Regions from separate parts of the Streptomyces sp. NPDC041191 genome, predicted to be linked through region 1. Evidence: riboswitches for the same ligand, from Rfam matches in the RefSeq annotation. Region 1 holds a riboswitch; each other region holds the start of a gene.
The links. Region 1 has a riboswitch for cobalamin ahead of ACZ6AQ_RS14790 (ribonucleoside-diphosphate reductase subunit alpha). Riboswitches for the same ligand answer to the same signal wherever they lie in the genome.
Positions count from the first base shown of each region.

Region 1 (5,182 bases):
GACCGCATCACCGGCCTCGACGAGGTCCGCGAACGGCTGGAGGGCCTCGCGGCGAACGCCCGCACCGAGTGCCTCTCCCTGCTCCCCGGCGGGGCCCAGCTCCCCGACACGATGGACGCGAGCCAGCCGCTCGACCAACTCGCCCTGGAGCGCGGGGTGAGGATCCGCTCGATCTACCAGGAGAGCTTCCGCAACGACCCGCCGACCGTCGACTACGTGCGCTGGTACTGCGACCTCGGCGGCGAGGCACGGACCGTGCCCGTGGTCCCGATGCTCATGGTGATCGTCGACCGCGAGGCCGCGCTCGTCCCCCTCGACCCGGAGGACGGACGCGCGGGCGCCCTCGAAGTGCGCAGCCCCGGCCTGGTCCACGCGCTCGTGGTGCTCTTCGACCGCCTGTGGGACGCGGGCACCGCCTTCGGCGAGAGTCCGCGCCGCGACGAGCACGACCTCTCCCCCCAGGAACGGGAGCTGCTCATGCTCCTGGGCATCGGCTGCACGGACGACATCGCCGCCCGCCGCCTGGGCATCTCGCTGCGGACCGTCCGCCGGATGAGTTCGGAGCTGATGGGCCGGCTGGGCGCGCGCAGCCGGTTCGAGGCGGGGGTGCGGGCGGCCAAGGAGGGCTGGCTCTGACACCTGCCGCGTCCGTCCTCACCACACCTCCACCGACGCGTCGCATCCGTTATGCGGACGGGGGTTCCCTGCCACGGACGCGTCCCCTAGATTTCCCCACCACCACCGAGGTGATCAGCGAGGGGACGGAATCGCCATGCCAGAAGCGGCACGCGGGAAAACACCACACGAGGAAGCGGCACCGGTACGGCAACCGGTCGTCACCCCCCTGCGGGTGGTGATCGCGCTCTGCCTCGTCGCCCCGTTCGTGGCGATGCTCTGGGTGGGTTCCTACGCGAAGGTGGAGCCGCTCTTCGCCGGCATCCCCTTCTTCTACTGGTACCAGATGCTCTGGGTGCTGGTCTCCACCGTGCTCACCATGATCGCGTACAAGCTGTGGCAGCGGGACCAGCGGTCCCGCAGGGGAGGTGACGCGCGATGAAGGACGGCGTGAACGGCGTGGCGCTCGGCGTCTTCGTCTTCTTCTTCCTGGCCGTCACGGTCATGGGCTTCCTGGCGGCCAAGTGGCGCAAGGCCGAGAACGAGCACAGCCTCGACGAATGGGGCCTCGGCGGCCGGTCGTTCGGCACCTGGGTGACGTGGTTCCTGCTCGGCGGCGACCTCTACACGGCGTACACCTTCGTCGCCGTCCCCGCGGCCATCTACGCGGCGGGCGCGGCCGGCTTCTTCGCCGTCCCGTACACGATCCTGGTGTACCCGCTGATCTTCACCTTCCTGCCCCGCCTGTGGTCGGTGTCGCACAAGCACGGGTACGTCACCACCTCCGACTTCGTCCGGGGCCGCTTCGGCTCCAAGGGCCTGTCGCTCGCGGTGGCGGTCACCGGCATCCTCGCCACCATGCCGTACATCGCGCTCCAGCTCGTCGGCATCCAGGCCGTCCTGGACGTGATGGGCGTCGGCGGCGGCGAGACCACGCACTGGTTCGTCAAGGACCTGCCGCTGCTGCTCGCCTTCGGCGTCCTCGCGGCGTACACGTACTCCTCGGGCCTGCGCGCCCCCGCGCTCATCGCCTTCGTCAAGGACACCCTGATCTACCTCGTCATCGCGGTGGCGATCATCTACATCCCGATCAAGCTGGGCGGCTTCGACGAGATCTTCGCCAAGGCGGGCGAGGCGTTCGCGCAGACCAACCCGGCGACCGGCAAGCCGCGCGGCGCGCTCGTCCCCGGCGAGGCCGGCCAGTGGACGTACGCGACGCTCGCGCTCGGCTCCGCGCTCGCGCTCTTCATGTACCCGCACTCCATCACGGCGACCCTGTCGTCCCGGAGCCGCGAGGTCATCCGCCGCAACACCACGATCCTGCCGCTGTACTCGCTGATGCTGGGCCTGCTCGCGCTGCTCGGCTTCATGGCGATCGCCGCCGGGATCAAGGTGAAGAACGGCCAGCTCGCCATCCCGCAGCTCTTCGAGACCATGTTCCCGGACTGGTTCGCGGGCGTCGCGTTCGCCGCGATCGGCATCGGCGCGCTCGTCCCGGCCGCGATCATGTCGATCGCCGCGGCCAACCTCTTCACCCGCAACATCTACAAGGACTTCATCAGGCCGGACGCGACCCCGGCCCAGGAGACCAAGGTCTCCAAGCTGGTCTCCCTCCTGGTGAAGGTCGGCGCGCTCGTCTTCGTCCTCACCATGGACAAGACGGTCGCGATCAACTTCCAGCTCCTCGGCGGCATCTGGATCCTGCAGACCTTCCCGGCCCTGGTCGGCGGCCTGTTCACCCGCTGGTTCCACCGCTGGGCGCTGCTCGCGGGCTGGGCGGTCGGCATGGTCTACGGCACGGTCGCCGCGTACGGCGTCGCCAGCCCGACCCAGAAGCACTTCGGCGGCTCCTCCGCCGAGATCCCGGGCATCGGCGAGATCGGCTACATCGGTCTCACCGCCTTCGTCCTCAACGTCCTGGTCACCGTGGTCCTCACCTTCGTCCTCAAGGCCGTCAAGGCCCCCGAGGGCGTGGACGAGACCTCGCCGTCCGACTACACGGCGGACGCCGGCGACCCGGGCGTGAAGGCCGAGATGGAGAAGACCACCGCGCCGACGCACTGACCTCGCGCGCGTACGACGGGCCCGGGGGCCTCCGCCGGAGACCCCCGGGCCCCGCCGCGTCCCCGGCGGGCACACTGCACCCATGGACTTCACGATCAGGGCGGTACGGCCCGAGGAGTACGAGGCGCTCGGCGAGCTGACCGGGCGCACCTATCTGGACGACGGACTGCTGAAGTACGGGGCCGAGGACTCCTACCTGGAGGTGCTGCGGGACACCGCGCGGCGGGCCCGCGAGAGCGAGGTCCTCGTCGCGGAGGACACCGGGACCGCGGCGGGCCGGATCGTCGGCGGGGTGACCTTCGCCCGGGGCGGCACGCCGTGGGCCGACATCGCCGTGGAGGGCGAGGCCGAGTTCCGGATGCTCGTGGTCGCCCGGGAGGCCCGCGGCCGGGGCATCGGGGAGGCGCTCGTACGGGCCTGTACCGACCGGGCGCGGGCCCTCCCGGGGTGCGCCCGGATCGTGCTCTCCACGGACGCCGTGATGGTCTCCGCGCACCGGATCTACGAGCGCCTGGGCTTCGTCCGCACCCCGCACCGGGACTGGGAGCCGATCCCCGATCACCCGCTGCGCACCTACTCCTTGGAGTTCTGAGCCTCCCCTCCGCCCCCGGGGTGACACAACATGTGGGGGGTGCCACGAGCGGCGCCCCCCACATGTATGCTCGTCCTCGCTGTCGACGCAGGGGAATCCGGCGCGAATCCGGAACTGTCCCGCAACGGTGTGCTTCGTGCTGTTTCGTCCGGAGCGAGTCCGAGCACCTGCCGTCAGCGCGCCCGGTCCGTCCGGCCCGGGTGCCACAGACGTCCGGGCCTCGCGGAGTGGGCCGGCGGACGCGGCGCGTCGTGCCTGGACGCCCGCCTGCCCGCCTTCCCTCCCCGCGGCCCCGAGCCGAGCGAGGGAGAGCCCCCACGTGACCATCGCGCCCGCCGATCCGGCTTCGGCCGAGGCTTCCGCGGTCGAGAGCGACGGACCCGGGACCGTGCTGCTGCGGACCCTGACCGACCTCACCGCCGATCTCCCCGACACCGACCCCGGCAAGGTCGCCGCCGCCGCGCTGCGCGGCCGCAGCGCCGCGTCGGACGAGGCGGAGCTGCGCGAGCTGGCCACCGAGGCGGCCGCCGGCCTGATCGCCGAGGACCCCGCGTACTCCCGGCTCGCCGCCCGCCTCCTGACCCTCACCATCGCGGACGAGGCCGCCTCCCAGGGCTCCGTCGCCTTCTCCGCCTCCGTGGCCGTGGGCCACCGCGAGGGCCTGATCGCGGACCGGACCGCCGGGTTCGTCGCGCTGCACGCCGACCGTCTCGACGCGACGATCGACCCGGCCGGCGACGACCGCTTCGGCTACTTCGGCCTGCGCACCCTCTACTCGCGCTACCTGCTGCGCCACCCGATCACCCGCAAGGTGATCGAGACCCCCCAGCACTTCATGCTGCGCGTCGCCTGCGGCCTGGCCGAGGACGAGAGCGTCCGCGCGCTCGACGAGGTCGCCGCGCTGTACGGCCTGATGAGCCGCCTGGACTACCTGCCGTCCTCGCCGACGCTCTTCAACTCCGGCACCCGCCACCCGCAGATGTCCTCCTGCTACCTCCTGGACTCCCCCCAGGACGAGCTGGACTCCATCTACGACCGCTACCACCAGGTCGCGCGCCTCTCGAAGCACGCAGGCGGCATCGGCCTCTCGTACTCCCGGATCCGCGCCCGCGGTTCCCTGATCCGGGGCACCAACGGGCACTCCAACGGCATCGTGCCGTTCCTGAAGACCCTGGACGCCTCCGTCGCGGCCGTGAACCAGGGCGGCCGGCGCAAGGGCGCCGCCGCCGTCTACCTGGAGACCTGGCACGCGGACATCGAGGAGTTCCTGGAGCTCCGCGACAACACGGGCGAGGACCAGCGCCGCACGCACAACCTCAACCTGGCGCACTGGGTCCCGGACGAGTTCATGCGCCGCGTGAACGCCGACGCCGAGTGGTCGCTGTTCTCCCCGTCGGACGTGCCCGAGCTGGTCGACCTGTGGGGCGACGAGTTCGACGCCGCGTACCGCGCGGCCGAGGCGGCCGGGCTCGCCCGCAAGACGATGCCGGCCCGCGACCTGTACGGCCGGATGATGCGGACCCTGGCCCAGACCGGCAACGGCTGGATGACCTTCAAGGACGCCTCGAACCGGACGGCCAACCAGACCGCCGAGCCCGGCCACACCGTCCACTCCTCCAACCTCTGCACGGAGATCCTGGAGGTCACCGACGACGGCGAGACCGCGGTCTGCAACCTGGGCTCGGTCAACCTCGGCGCGTTCGTGCGGAACGGCGCCATCGACTGGGAGCGCCTGGACGCCACCGTCCGCACGGCCGTCACCTTCCTCGACCGGGTCGTGGACATCAACTTCTACCCGACCGAGCAGGCGGGCCGCTCCAACTCCCGCTGGCGCCCGGTCGGCCTGGGCGCCATGGGCCTCCAGGACGTCTTCTTCCAGCTGCGGCTGCCCTTCGACTCCCCGGAGGCGCG
Region 1 is NZ_JBVIZC010000006.1:314,437-319,618, reverse strand. Features, by position in the region: gene ACZ6AQ_RS14810 (LuxR C-terminal-related transcriptional regulator) at 1-636, shown strand, start outside; gene ACZ6AQ_RS14805 (DUF3311 domain-containing protein) at 773-1,057, shown strand; gene mctP (monocarboxylate uptake permease MctP) at 1,054-2,679, shown strand; gene ACZ6AQ_RS14795 (GNAT family N-acetyltransferase) at 2,762-3,271, shown strand; cobalamin riboswitch at 3,334-3,460, shown strand; gene ACZ6AQ_RS14790 (ribonucleoside-diphosphate reductase subunit alpha) at 3,591-5,182, shown strand, end outside.

Region 2 (5,182 bases), on a different contig from region 1:
TGAAGCCGACCGGTATGCCGAGGACGGCGGCGGGCTTCCCCGCGCCCTTCGCGACCATCTCCAGGAGGTGGAAGAGGGCGGTGGGGGCGTTGCCGATGGCGACGACGGAGCCTTCGAGACGGTCCCGCCACAGCTCCAGGGCGGCGGCGGAACGGGTGGTGCCCAGCTCGGCGGCGAGGCCCGGCACGGCCGGGTCGGAGAGCGTGCAGACCACGTCGTTGCCGGCGGGCAGCCGCTTGCGGGTGACGCCGCTGGCGACCATCTGCGCGTCGCAGAGGACCGGCGCGCCCGCCCGGAGCGCGGCGCGGGCGCTCGCGACGACGCCCGGCGAGTACGCGATGTCCCGGACGAGGTCGGTCATGCCGCAGGCGTGGATCATCCGGACCGCCACCTGGGCGACATCGGCGGGCAGGCCCGTGAGGTCCGCCTCGGCGCGGATCGTGGCAAAGGACCGGCGGTAGATCTCCGTCCCGTCCTTCTCGTAGTCGAACATCCTGTTGCTCTCGCTCATCTCGTCGTACGGGCCGTGGCCACGGCTTCGGGCAGGGAGGTGCGGGGGGTGGGGGCGCCGTTCACCAGATAGCCGCCGCCGGGGACGGCGAGGACGTCGATCCAGTCGCCGTGCGGACGGCCGCAGCGCCGCTCGCACCCGGAGTAGTGGACGGGCAGGCCGGGGGAGCCCGGCACGGCGTCCGTCCGGACGTCCGCGAGCGACTTGGCGCAGCCGGGCCGTCCGGTGCAGGCGCTGACGCCGGCCCAGGGGGAGCCGGGCCGGGTGATCAGGCCGTGCGCCTCCAGGGCGGGCAGCCGTCCGGGGTCCGTCCCGGTGACGACGGCCCCGCGCCAGGGCGTGAGCCGCACCTCGCCGGCGGGCAGCAGGGCCCGCAGCTGGGCGGCGGTGAGGCGGCCGAGGGGGGCGAGGACGTGGAGGGCGGAGGCGCCGAGGGGGCCGGGGGCGGGGGGCGCCGCACGGGGCGGGACCGGCTCCCGTCCGTCCTCCGCCGCGATCCCGGCCCGCGCGAGCGCTTCCCGCACGTCCACGTCGTGCCCCTCCGGCAGTTCGCGGACGCGCCAGGCGCCCGTACCGGCCTCGCGGGCGGCGGACAGGAAGGCGCGGGCGGCGGCGAGCGCGGCGCGCGGGGCGTCGGCGGCGGCGACGCGGACGGTGCGGCCGCCGAGGCGCAGGAGCGCGGCGTCCGGGGCCGCTGCGACCAAGGTCACATCGCCGCCGAGGCCGGTGACGTCGCCCCGGCCGTCGTCGAGGACGAAGAGGAAGCGGCCCGAGAGCGCCGCCGCCCAGGGCGCGGCGCAGAGCCGTTCGTCCAGCGCGCGGGCCCACAACTGCACGTCGGCGTGGCCGAGTCCGTCGAGTCCGGCGGCCGGGGAGGCCACGATGTTGCGGACGCGTTCGTGGGTGGGGGAGGGCAGCAGGCCCGCCTCCGTCAGGAGCGGCGCCAGCTCCGCCCCGCAGCCCTCCGCCAGGCCGCGCAGCTCCGCGTTGCCGCGCGAGGTGACGCTGATCCGCCCGTCGCCCAGGGTCTCCGCCGCGTCTGCCAGGACCTCTGCCTGACGGGGCGTCAGGCGGCCTCCGGGCAGCCGCAGTCGGGCCAGGAGGCCGTCGTCGGCGGAGTGCAGGCGCAGCGCCCCGGGACAGGCGTCGCCCCGGTCCCGTACGCGGGGAGCGCCGGGGTCGGGCGTCGGGGACGGGGTGGGCGGCATGGCGGCGAGCATACCCACGGGGAACCGGCTGCCGACCGGGTGTGATCAGCCTGACTCCCGGGCGCCCGGCGGGCGCGTGCGGAGGTGCCTTCCGGGTTCGGGGCGGGTGGGTGCGGAGGTGACTTCCGGGTTCCGGGCGGGCGGGTGCGGGGGTGTCTTCCGGGTTTTGGCCAGGTGGTCCCGGGGGCGCCTTCCGGGTTCGGGGCGGGCGGGTACGGGGGTGTCTTCCGGGTTTCGGCCGGGCGGGACCGGGGGCGCCTTCCAGGTTTCGGCCGGGCGGGGCCGGGGTCCCCGGCCGGGTGGGAACCGCCCGGCCCTCCCGGCTCCCGGAGCCCACGATCTAGGATGCAAGCGGCATGGGGTCCCAGGGCCCCGGGGAGGAAGCCCGGTGAGATTCCGGCGCGGTCCCGCCACTGTGAACCGGCCCGGCGCTTTCGGGGCGGTGAGTCAGGAACTCCCGCCGTCCACACGACCACCCGGGGCGCGGACAACCCCGAGGAAGGCCTGCCTCGCCATGCTCCTGCTGCTGTCGCACTCCGACACCGACCTGCTCAGCGCCCGCGCGGCCGGCGGCCCGGTCGCGTACCGGTTCGCCAACCCGGCCCGGCTCCCGCTCGCCGACCTCCCCGGCCTCCTCGACGGGGCCGACCTCGTCGTCGTCCGGCTCCTCGGCGGCCTCCGCTCCTGGGAGGACGGGCTCGACGCGATCCGCGCCTCGGGGAAGCCGGTGGTCGTGCTCAGCGGCGAACAGGCGCCCGACGCCCAGCTGATGGAGGTCTCCACCGTGCCCGTCGGCGTCGCCACCGAGGCGCACGCCTACCTGGCGCACGGCGGCCCCGCCAACCTGGAGCAGCTGGCCCGCTTCCTCTCCGACACCGTCCTGCTCACCGGCCACGGCTTCGAGGCCCCGGCCGCCGCCCCCACCTGGGGCCCGCTGGAGCGCACCCCGAAGGCCACCGACGGCCCGACCGTCGCCGTGCTCTACTACCGCGCCCACCACATGAGCGGCAACACCGCCTTCGTCGGCGCCCTGTGCGACGCGATCGAGGACGCCGGCGCCCGGCCGCTCCCGCTGTACGTGGCCTCCCTGCGCGCCCCCGAGCCGGAGCTGATCGACACCCTCCGCGCCGCCGACGCCCTCGTCACCACCGTCCTCGCGGCGGGCGGCACCAAGCCCGCCGAGGCGCAGGCGGGCGGCGACGAGGAGGCGTGGGACGCGGGCGCGCTCGCCGCGCTCGACGTGCCGATCCTCCAGGCCCTGTGCCTGACCGGCTCCCGCGCGGCCTGGGAGGAGAACGACGAGGGCCTGTCCCCGCTGGACGCCGCGGGCCAGGTCGCCGTCCCCGAGTTCGACGGCCGCCTGATCACCGTCCCGTTCTCCTTCAAGGAGATCGACGAGGACGGCCTGCCCGCCTACGTGGCGGACCCCGAGCGCGCGGCCCGCGTCGCCGGGATCGCCGTGCGGCACGCCCGCCTCCGGCACATCCCGAACGCCGGGAAGAGGATCGCGCTCGTCCTCTCCGCGTACCCCACCAAGCACTCCCGCATCGGCAACGCCGTCGGTCTGGACACCCCCGCCTCCGCCGTCGCCCTGCTGCGTCGGCTGATCGGGGAGGGGTACGACTTCGGCCCCGCCGAGGAGCTGCCCGGCCTGGTCTCGGGCGACGGCGACGAGCTGATATACGCCCTCATCGAGGCCGGCGGCCACGACCAGGACTGGCTGACCGAGGAGCAGCTGGCCAGGAACCCGGTCCGCATCCCGGCCGCCGACTACAAGCGCTGGTACGCGACCCTCCCCGAGGAGCTGCGCACGCGCGTCGAGGAGCACTGGGGCCCGGCGCCCGGCGAGATGTTCCTCGACCGGTCGCGGAACCCGGAGGGCGACATCGTGCTCGCCGCCCTGCGGCGCGGGAACCTCCTGATCCTCATCCAGCCGCCGCGCGGCTTCGGTGAGAACCCGATCGCGATCTACCACGATCCCGACCTCCCGCCGTCCCACCACTACCTGGCCGCCTACCGCTGGATCGCGGCCCGCGCCGAGGACGGCGGCTTCGGCGCCGACGCCATGGTGCACCTGGGCAAGCACGGCAACCTGGAGTGGCTGCCCGGCAAGAACGCCGGCCTGTCCGCCGCCTGCGGCCCGGACGCGGCCCTCGGCGACCTGCCGCTGGTCTACCCGTTCCTGGTCAACGACCCGGGCGAGGGCACGCAGGCCAAGCGGCGCGCGCACGCGACCCTGGTCGACCACCTGGTGCCGCCGATGGCCCGCGCCGACTCGTACGGCGACATCGCGCGCCTGGAGCAGCTGCTCGACGAGTACGCGCAGATCTCCTCCATGGACCCGGCGAAGCTGCCCGCGATCCGCGCCCAGATCTGGACCCTGATCCAGGCCGCCCGGCTCGACCACGACCTGGGGCTGGAGGAGCGGCCGGAGGACGACGGCTTCGACGACTTCCTGCTGCACGTCGACGGCTGGCTGTGCGAGGTCAAGGACGCCCAGATCCGCGACGGCCTGCACGTCCTCGGCGGCGCCCCGGCCGGCGAGGCCCGGGTCAACCTGGTCCTCTCCATCCTGCGCGCCCGCCAGATCTGGGGCGGCACGCAGGCCCTGCCCGGCCTGCGCGAGGCCCTGGGCCTGGACGAGTCGGCCGCGACCCGCACCACCGCCGACGAGGCGGAGGCGGAGGCGCGCGAGCTGGTCGAGGCGATGGAGGCGGCGGACTGGGCGGTGGAGGCGGTCGAGTCGGTCGCGTCCGCCCACGGCCCCGACGTGCGGGCCGTGCTGCGCTTCGCCGCCGAGCAGGTCGTGCCGCGCCTGGCCGCCACCACCGACGAGCTGACGCACGCCGTGCACGCCCTGAACGGCGGTTTCGTCCCGGCGGGCCCGTCCGGCTCTCCCCTCCGGGGCCTGGTCAACGTCCTGCCGACCGGCCGCAACTTCTACTCGGTCGACCCGAAGGCCGTCCCCTCCCGGCTCGCCTGGGAGACCGGCCAGGCGCTCGCGGACTCGCTCCTGGAGCGCTACCGCGCCGACAACGGCGACTGGCCGACCTCCGTGGGCCTCTCCCTGTGGGGCACGAGCGCGATGCGCACCGCCGGCGACGACGTGGCCGAGGCCCTCGCCCTGCTCGGCGTCCGCCCGCTGTGGGACGAGGCGTCGCGCCGCGTGAACGGTCTGGAGCCGATCCCGCTCACCGAACTCGGCCGTCCGCGCGTCGACGTCACGCTGCGCATCTCCGGCTTCTTCCGGGACGCGTTCCCGCACGTCATCGGCCTCCTGGACGACGCCGTACGGCTGGTGGCCGGCCTCGACGAGTCGGCCACGGACAACTACGTACGGGCGCACGCGCAGGCCGACCTGGCCGAGCACGGCGACGAGCGGCGCGCCACGACCCGCATCTTCGGCTCCCGGCCCGGGACGTACGGCGCGGGCATCCTCCAGCTCATCGACTCGCGCGACTGG
Region 2 is NZ_JBVIZC010000008.1:58,177-63,358, forward strand. Features, by position in the region: gene ACZ6AQ_RS17120 (precorrin-8X methylmutase) at 1-511, opposite strand, end outside; gene ACZ6AQ_RS17125 (cobalamin biosynthesis protein CobG) at 508-1,731, opposite strand; cobalamin riboswitch at 2,058-2,195, shown strand; gene cobN (cobaltochelatase subunit CobN) at 2,234-5,182, shown strand, end outside.
Region 2: it holds a riboswitch for cobalamin, as region 1 does, so the genes downstream of both, cobN (cobaltochelatase subunit CobN) here and ACZ6AQ_RS14790 (ribonucleoside-diphosphate reductase subunit alpha) in region 1, are expected to answer to the same signal.

Region 3 (5,182 bases), on a different contig from region 1:
CGGTCAGGCCGTGCAGCATGTCGAGACCCGGTTCGAGCAGGCTCACGTCGCCCCGGAACTTGTTCACCAGGTATCCGGCGACGAGCGCCTGGTCCTCGGGGGACAGCAGCGCCGTCGTGCCGAAGAACTGGGCGAAGACCCCGCCCCGGTCGATGTCCCCGACCACCACCACGGGCAGCCGCGCGGCCCGCGCCACGCCCATGTTCACGATGTCGGTGCGCCGCAGGTTGATCTCGGCCGGACTGCCGGCGCCCTCGCAGATCACCGCGTCGTACGTGCTCCGCAGCTCCTCCAGGCACGCCATGACCGGCTCGAACAGGTCCTTCTGGCGCCCCCCGTGCAGTGCCTTCCCGGGGGACGACCCCCCGGGCCCCCCGAAGAACCCCTTGGCGCTCAGCTCGCCCACCGGCTTCCCCATCAGGACGACCTGGCTGGAGCGGTCGCCGCCCGGCTTGAGCAGCACCGGGTTCATCAGCGCGGTCGGCTCGACCCGGGCGGCCCGCGCCTGCATGGCCTGGGCCCGTCCGATCTCGGCGCCCTCGCGGGTGACGAAGGAGTTGAGGGACATGTTCTGCCCCTTGAACGGTGCCACCTTCAGGCCCCTGCGGACCAGCCAGCGGCAGATCCCGGCCGTCACGACGCTCTTGCCCGCGTCGGACGTGGTCCCGGCGACCAGCAGTCCCCCGCCCCTCATGAAGCCCTCCGCTTCCCGCGCCGCACGGCGTCGGCGATCAGACGGCCGCCCACGCAGGCGGCCAGGGTCAGCGCGGTCACCCGGCGCGAGAGCGCCACCGCCCGTTCGATGTCGGCCACCTCGACGGCCCGCCCCGTCCCGTTCAGGACCGGCCGGTGCTCGACCCGGCCGCCGTACGAGAGGGTGCCGCCGAGCCGTACGCCCAGCGCGCCCGCGAAGGACGCCTCGACCGGGCCCGCGTTGGGGCTCGGATGCTTCGGCGCGTCCGCCCGCCAGGCCCGTACGGCCCCGCGCGGGTTCCCGCCCGCGACGGCCGCGAGCACGGCCGTCAGCCGGGCCCCGGGCCAGCCGGCCAGGTCGTCCAGGCGGGCCGAGGCCCAGCCGAAGCGGCGGTACCGGGGGGACGTGTGGCCCACCATCGCGTCCAGGGTGTTGACGGCCCGGAAGCCGACGAGCCCCGGCACGCCCGCGACCGCCCCCCAGAAGAGGGCGCCGACCACGGCGTCCGAGGTGTTCTCGGCGACCGACTCGACGACCGCGCGGGCCGTCGCGGGCCCGTCCAGGGACTGCGGGTCGCGCCCGCACAGGTGCGGCAGCCGCTCGCGGGCCGCCTCCAGGTCCCCGGCGGCCAGCGCCCCGCCGATCGCGCGGGCCTCCCGGCCCAGGGTGGTCCCGCCGACGACGGCCCAGACGGAGGCGGCGGTCAGCGCCGCGGAGGCGGCCGGCCGGTCGCGCACGGCCCGGGCGGCGAGGGCGCCGAGCGCGACGGTGGAACCGGCGCAGACGGCGGCGTGCAGGGCGCCCCAGCCCCGGTGGTCGTGGTGGAGGCGCCGTTCGACGGCGGCGGCCGCGCGGCCGAAGGCGGCGACGGGGTGTCCGCGGCGGGGGTCGCCGAGGACCAGGTCGACGGCGAGACCCGCGGCCGCGCCGTACGCGAAGACGCCGGTGGCTCTGGAGCGGCCGGGCATGGTGCTGTGTCCTCACTCAGGGTCCGCGCCCCGGATCGACGTGACCGGCGGCGAGAGTTCCTGACTCCCGGCCCCCTGGGGGGCCGGTCACAGTGGCGGGACCGCGCCGGATTCGCACCGGACTTCCTCTGCTGCCGCCGTAGGGCGTGTGCCGGAAGTGCCGCCCGCCCTCCGGGGCGGACGACGCCGTTCACGGCACGCGCTCTTATGGCCCCGGCAGTCCACCACGCCCCGAGAACGGGCGTCAACTCCCCCTTGACCTGCGGCGGCGCACTGTGCGGAGTGCCACAGACACGGAAACCGGGCGGCCCGCACCCGGAGGTGCGGACCGCCCGGCCGGCGGAGCGGGGACCGTCAGGCGACGATCAGGTGGATGCCGTAGGCCACGGCCGCCAGGCACAGTCCGAAGCAGGCGTAGGCACCGGCGCGGGCCGGGGCGGCGGAGTCCCCCCGGGCGGCGGCCTCCTCCTGCTTGGTGAGGCCGACGATGCCGAGGGAGAAGAGGCCCACCAGGGCGACGGTCGCCACGAGGCTGACTCCGAAGACGGAGCCGAGGGCTGCCCAGTCGATCTTCATGCGGTTCTTTCCTTAGACCTTCGCGGCCGGGGCCGGGGGAGCGGTCGGGTCGGTGGGGACCGGGGCGGGGATGGTCGCCTTGAGGTCCTCGTCCGTGACGGCGGTGAAGGAGCCGGCCGGCGGCGGGGTGACGGCCGCGACGGCGGTGGTCACGACGCCCGCGGGCTCCTCGGCGTGCGGGTCGTCGGCCGTGACGTTGTGGTGGTCGACCGGCTTGCGGCGGGAGAGCGACCAGATCACGGCCGACCCGGCGATCAGCAGGACCGCGACGGCGGCGATGCCCCAGGGGCCCTGCTGGGTGAGGAACTCGGCACCGGCGCCGACCAGGCCCGCGGCGGGCAGGGTCAGGCCCCAGGCGACGAACATCCGGGTCGCGGTCGACCAGCGGACGACACCGCCCTTGCGGCCCAGGCCCGCGCCCATCACGGCACCCGAGCAGGACTGGGTGGTGGAGAGGGAGAAGCCGAGGTGCGAGGAGGCCAGGATGACCGTGGCGGCGCTGGTCTGGGCGGCGAAGCCCTGCTGCGGCCGGAGGTCGGTGAGGCCCTTGCCCATGGTGCGGATGATGCGCCAGCCGCCGAGGTAGGTGCCGAGCGCGATGGCGACGCCGGCGGAGACGACGACCCACAGGGGCGGGTTCGAGCCGGGGGCGACGACGCCCTGGGTGACCAGGGCCAGGGTGATGATGCCCATCGTCTTCTGGGCGTCGTTGGTGCCGTGGGCGAGGGAGACGAGACCGGCGGAGGCGATCTGGCCGGCCCGGTAGCCCTTGGCCGTGGCCTTCGCCCCGGGGTCGGCCTTGATCAGGTACGTCAGCCGGGTGGCGGCCATCGCGGCGAGGCCGGCGACGATCGGCGCGGCGACGGCCGGGATGAGGACCTTGGTGACGATGGTGGAGCCGTTCACGGCCGACCAGCCGGCCGACATGACCGCGGCGCCGATGAGACCGCCGAAGAGGGCGTGGGAGGAGCTGGACGGGAGTCCGAGCAGCCAGGTCAGCAGGTTCCACAGGATGGCGCCGACCAGCGCGGCGAAGATCACCTCCGTGCGGATGCCCTCTTCGTTGATGATCCCGCCGGAGATCGTCCTGGCGACCTCCACGGACAGGAACGCGCCGACGAGGTTCAGCGCGGCGGACATGGCCACCGCCGTCTTGGGCTTGAGCGCACCGGTCGAGATGGTCGTGGCCATCGCGTTGGCGGTGTCGTGGAAACCGTTCGTGAAATCGAACACGAGAGCTGTCACGACCACAATGGCGAGCAGCAGCGTGATGTGTTCCATTTACCCAGGCAATCGTTTGACGTCAGTGGCTCGTCGAACGTAAGCAACCTGGATGAACGGAAGATGAACTGGGGCGGGCGGCATGGTGTCCCTATCCGGTGCCGGGAGATTCCGCTTAGGTCCCGGAGGGCTCCCGGGCCCCGCCCGGGACCCGGGCCCGCCCGCGCCTCCCGGGGCGGCCCGCGTCTCCCCGGGCGGCGGACCGCCCCGCGCCCGCCCCGGGGCCGTACGGCCGGTCCCGTTCGCCCGCCCCGGGGCCGTACGGGTCGTCCCGGCCGCCCGCCCCGCACGTCGGGTGGCAGTCCGCCCCCACCCTGCGGACACTGGGAGCGTGCGCCCGGCTACAGCGACGGCAACGGCCGTCACCACCCTGATCGGTGTCGGCGCGGCCGCGGTGGCGGCCGGCCGGTACGCCAGCGACCTCGCCCTCAAGGTGCCGTCGGAGCGGCCCCTGCCCGGTGATCCGAGACTGACCGTGCACGCCACGACCCCCGACCGGATCACCCTCACCCGCAGCCTCGCCTCGCTGCGGCCCGGCACGTACGGCATGGAGGCCCCCGGCCTGCACGCCGTCCTCGGACCCGTCCTCGCCCGCACCCCGCACACCGCCGACACCGTCGTCCGGCGCCTGGAACGGGTCGAGCTCGGCACCCCCGGCCCCGGCGCCCGCGTCCGGCTCACCCCCGCGCTGCACCGGGGGACGCCGACGACCGCCCTCGGACTCGTCCACGAGGACGTGGAGATCCCGGGCGAGCTCGGCCCCCTGCCCGCCTGGCTCGTGCCCGCCCCGCGCTCCGTCTGGGTGATCGCCCTGCACGGGCTCGGCGCCACCCGCGAGCACCCGCTGAACCTCGTCCCCTTCTACCACCGCCGCCAGATCCCCGTCCTCGTCCCCACCTACCGGGGGGACGAGGGGGCGCCCCCCGTCCCCGGCGGCCTCACCCATCTCGGCGACTCCGAGTGGCGCGACGTCGACGCCGCCCTCCGGTTCGCCGTCCGCCGGGGCGCCGGGAAGATCGTCCTGCACGGCTGGGGGACCGGGGCGTCGATGGCCCTGCGCGCCGCCGCCGAGTCGGGGGTGCGCGACCGGATCGCCGGCCTCGTCCTGGACTCCCCGGTCCTGGACTGGGAGGCCACCTTCCGCGCCCTCGCCGCGGCCCGCCACGTCCCCGGCCCCCTGGTCCCGTTCGCCGTCCGGGCCGCCATGGGCAGGACCGGCCCGCACGGCGACCGCCTCCGCGCCGCCTCGGTGCCGGGCGCCCTGCGCGCCCCGGTCCTCCTCTTCCACGGCCCCGAGGACACGATCGCCCCCTGGGAGCCGTCCGTCGACCTCGCGGCCCACCATCCCGGCACGATCAGCCTGCGGACCGTCCGGGACGCCCCGCACGCGGCGATGTGGAACCCCGACCCGTCCCGCTACGAGGAGTCCCTCCGCCGCTTCCTCACCCCCCTGCTCTGAGGCCCGCCCGCCCCGGGGCCGTTCCCGGTCCCGGGGCGGCCCGGAGGCCCGTCCCCGCCCCGTCTCCGCCCCGTCTCCGACGGGCCGGAGGATTCCGATTGGGCTTTCGGGCCGTCAGCGGGAAGACTGCCCCCGTGACGTCTCGAAAGCCCGATGAACCATTGGCGCGCAACTCCAGACTCCGACTCGTCCGTCCGCGGGCGC
Region 3 is NZ_JBVIZC010000001.1:48,341-53,522, reverse strand. Features, by position in the region: gene ACZ6AQ_RS00280 (cobyric acid synthase) at 1-694, opposite strand, end outside; gene ACZ6AQ_RS00275 (cobalamin biosynthesis protein) at 691-1,662, opposite strand; adenosylcobalamin (AdoCbl) riboswitch at 1,716-1,792, opposite strand; gene ACZ6AQ_RS00270 (hypothetical protein) at 2,017-2,238, opposite strand; gene ACZ6AQ_RS00265 (inorganic phosphate transporter) at 2,251-3,519, opposite strand; gene ACZ6AQ_RS00260 (alpha/beta hydrolase) at 3,851-4,978, shown strand.
Region 3: it holds a riboswitch for cobalamin, as region 1 does, so the genes downstream of both, ACZ6AQ_RS00275 (cobalamin biosynthesis protein) here and ACZ6AQ_RS14790 (ribonucleoside-diphosphate reductase subunit alpha) in region 1, are expected to answer to the same signal.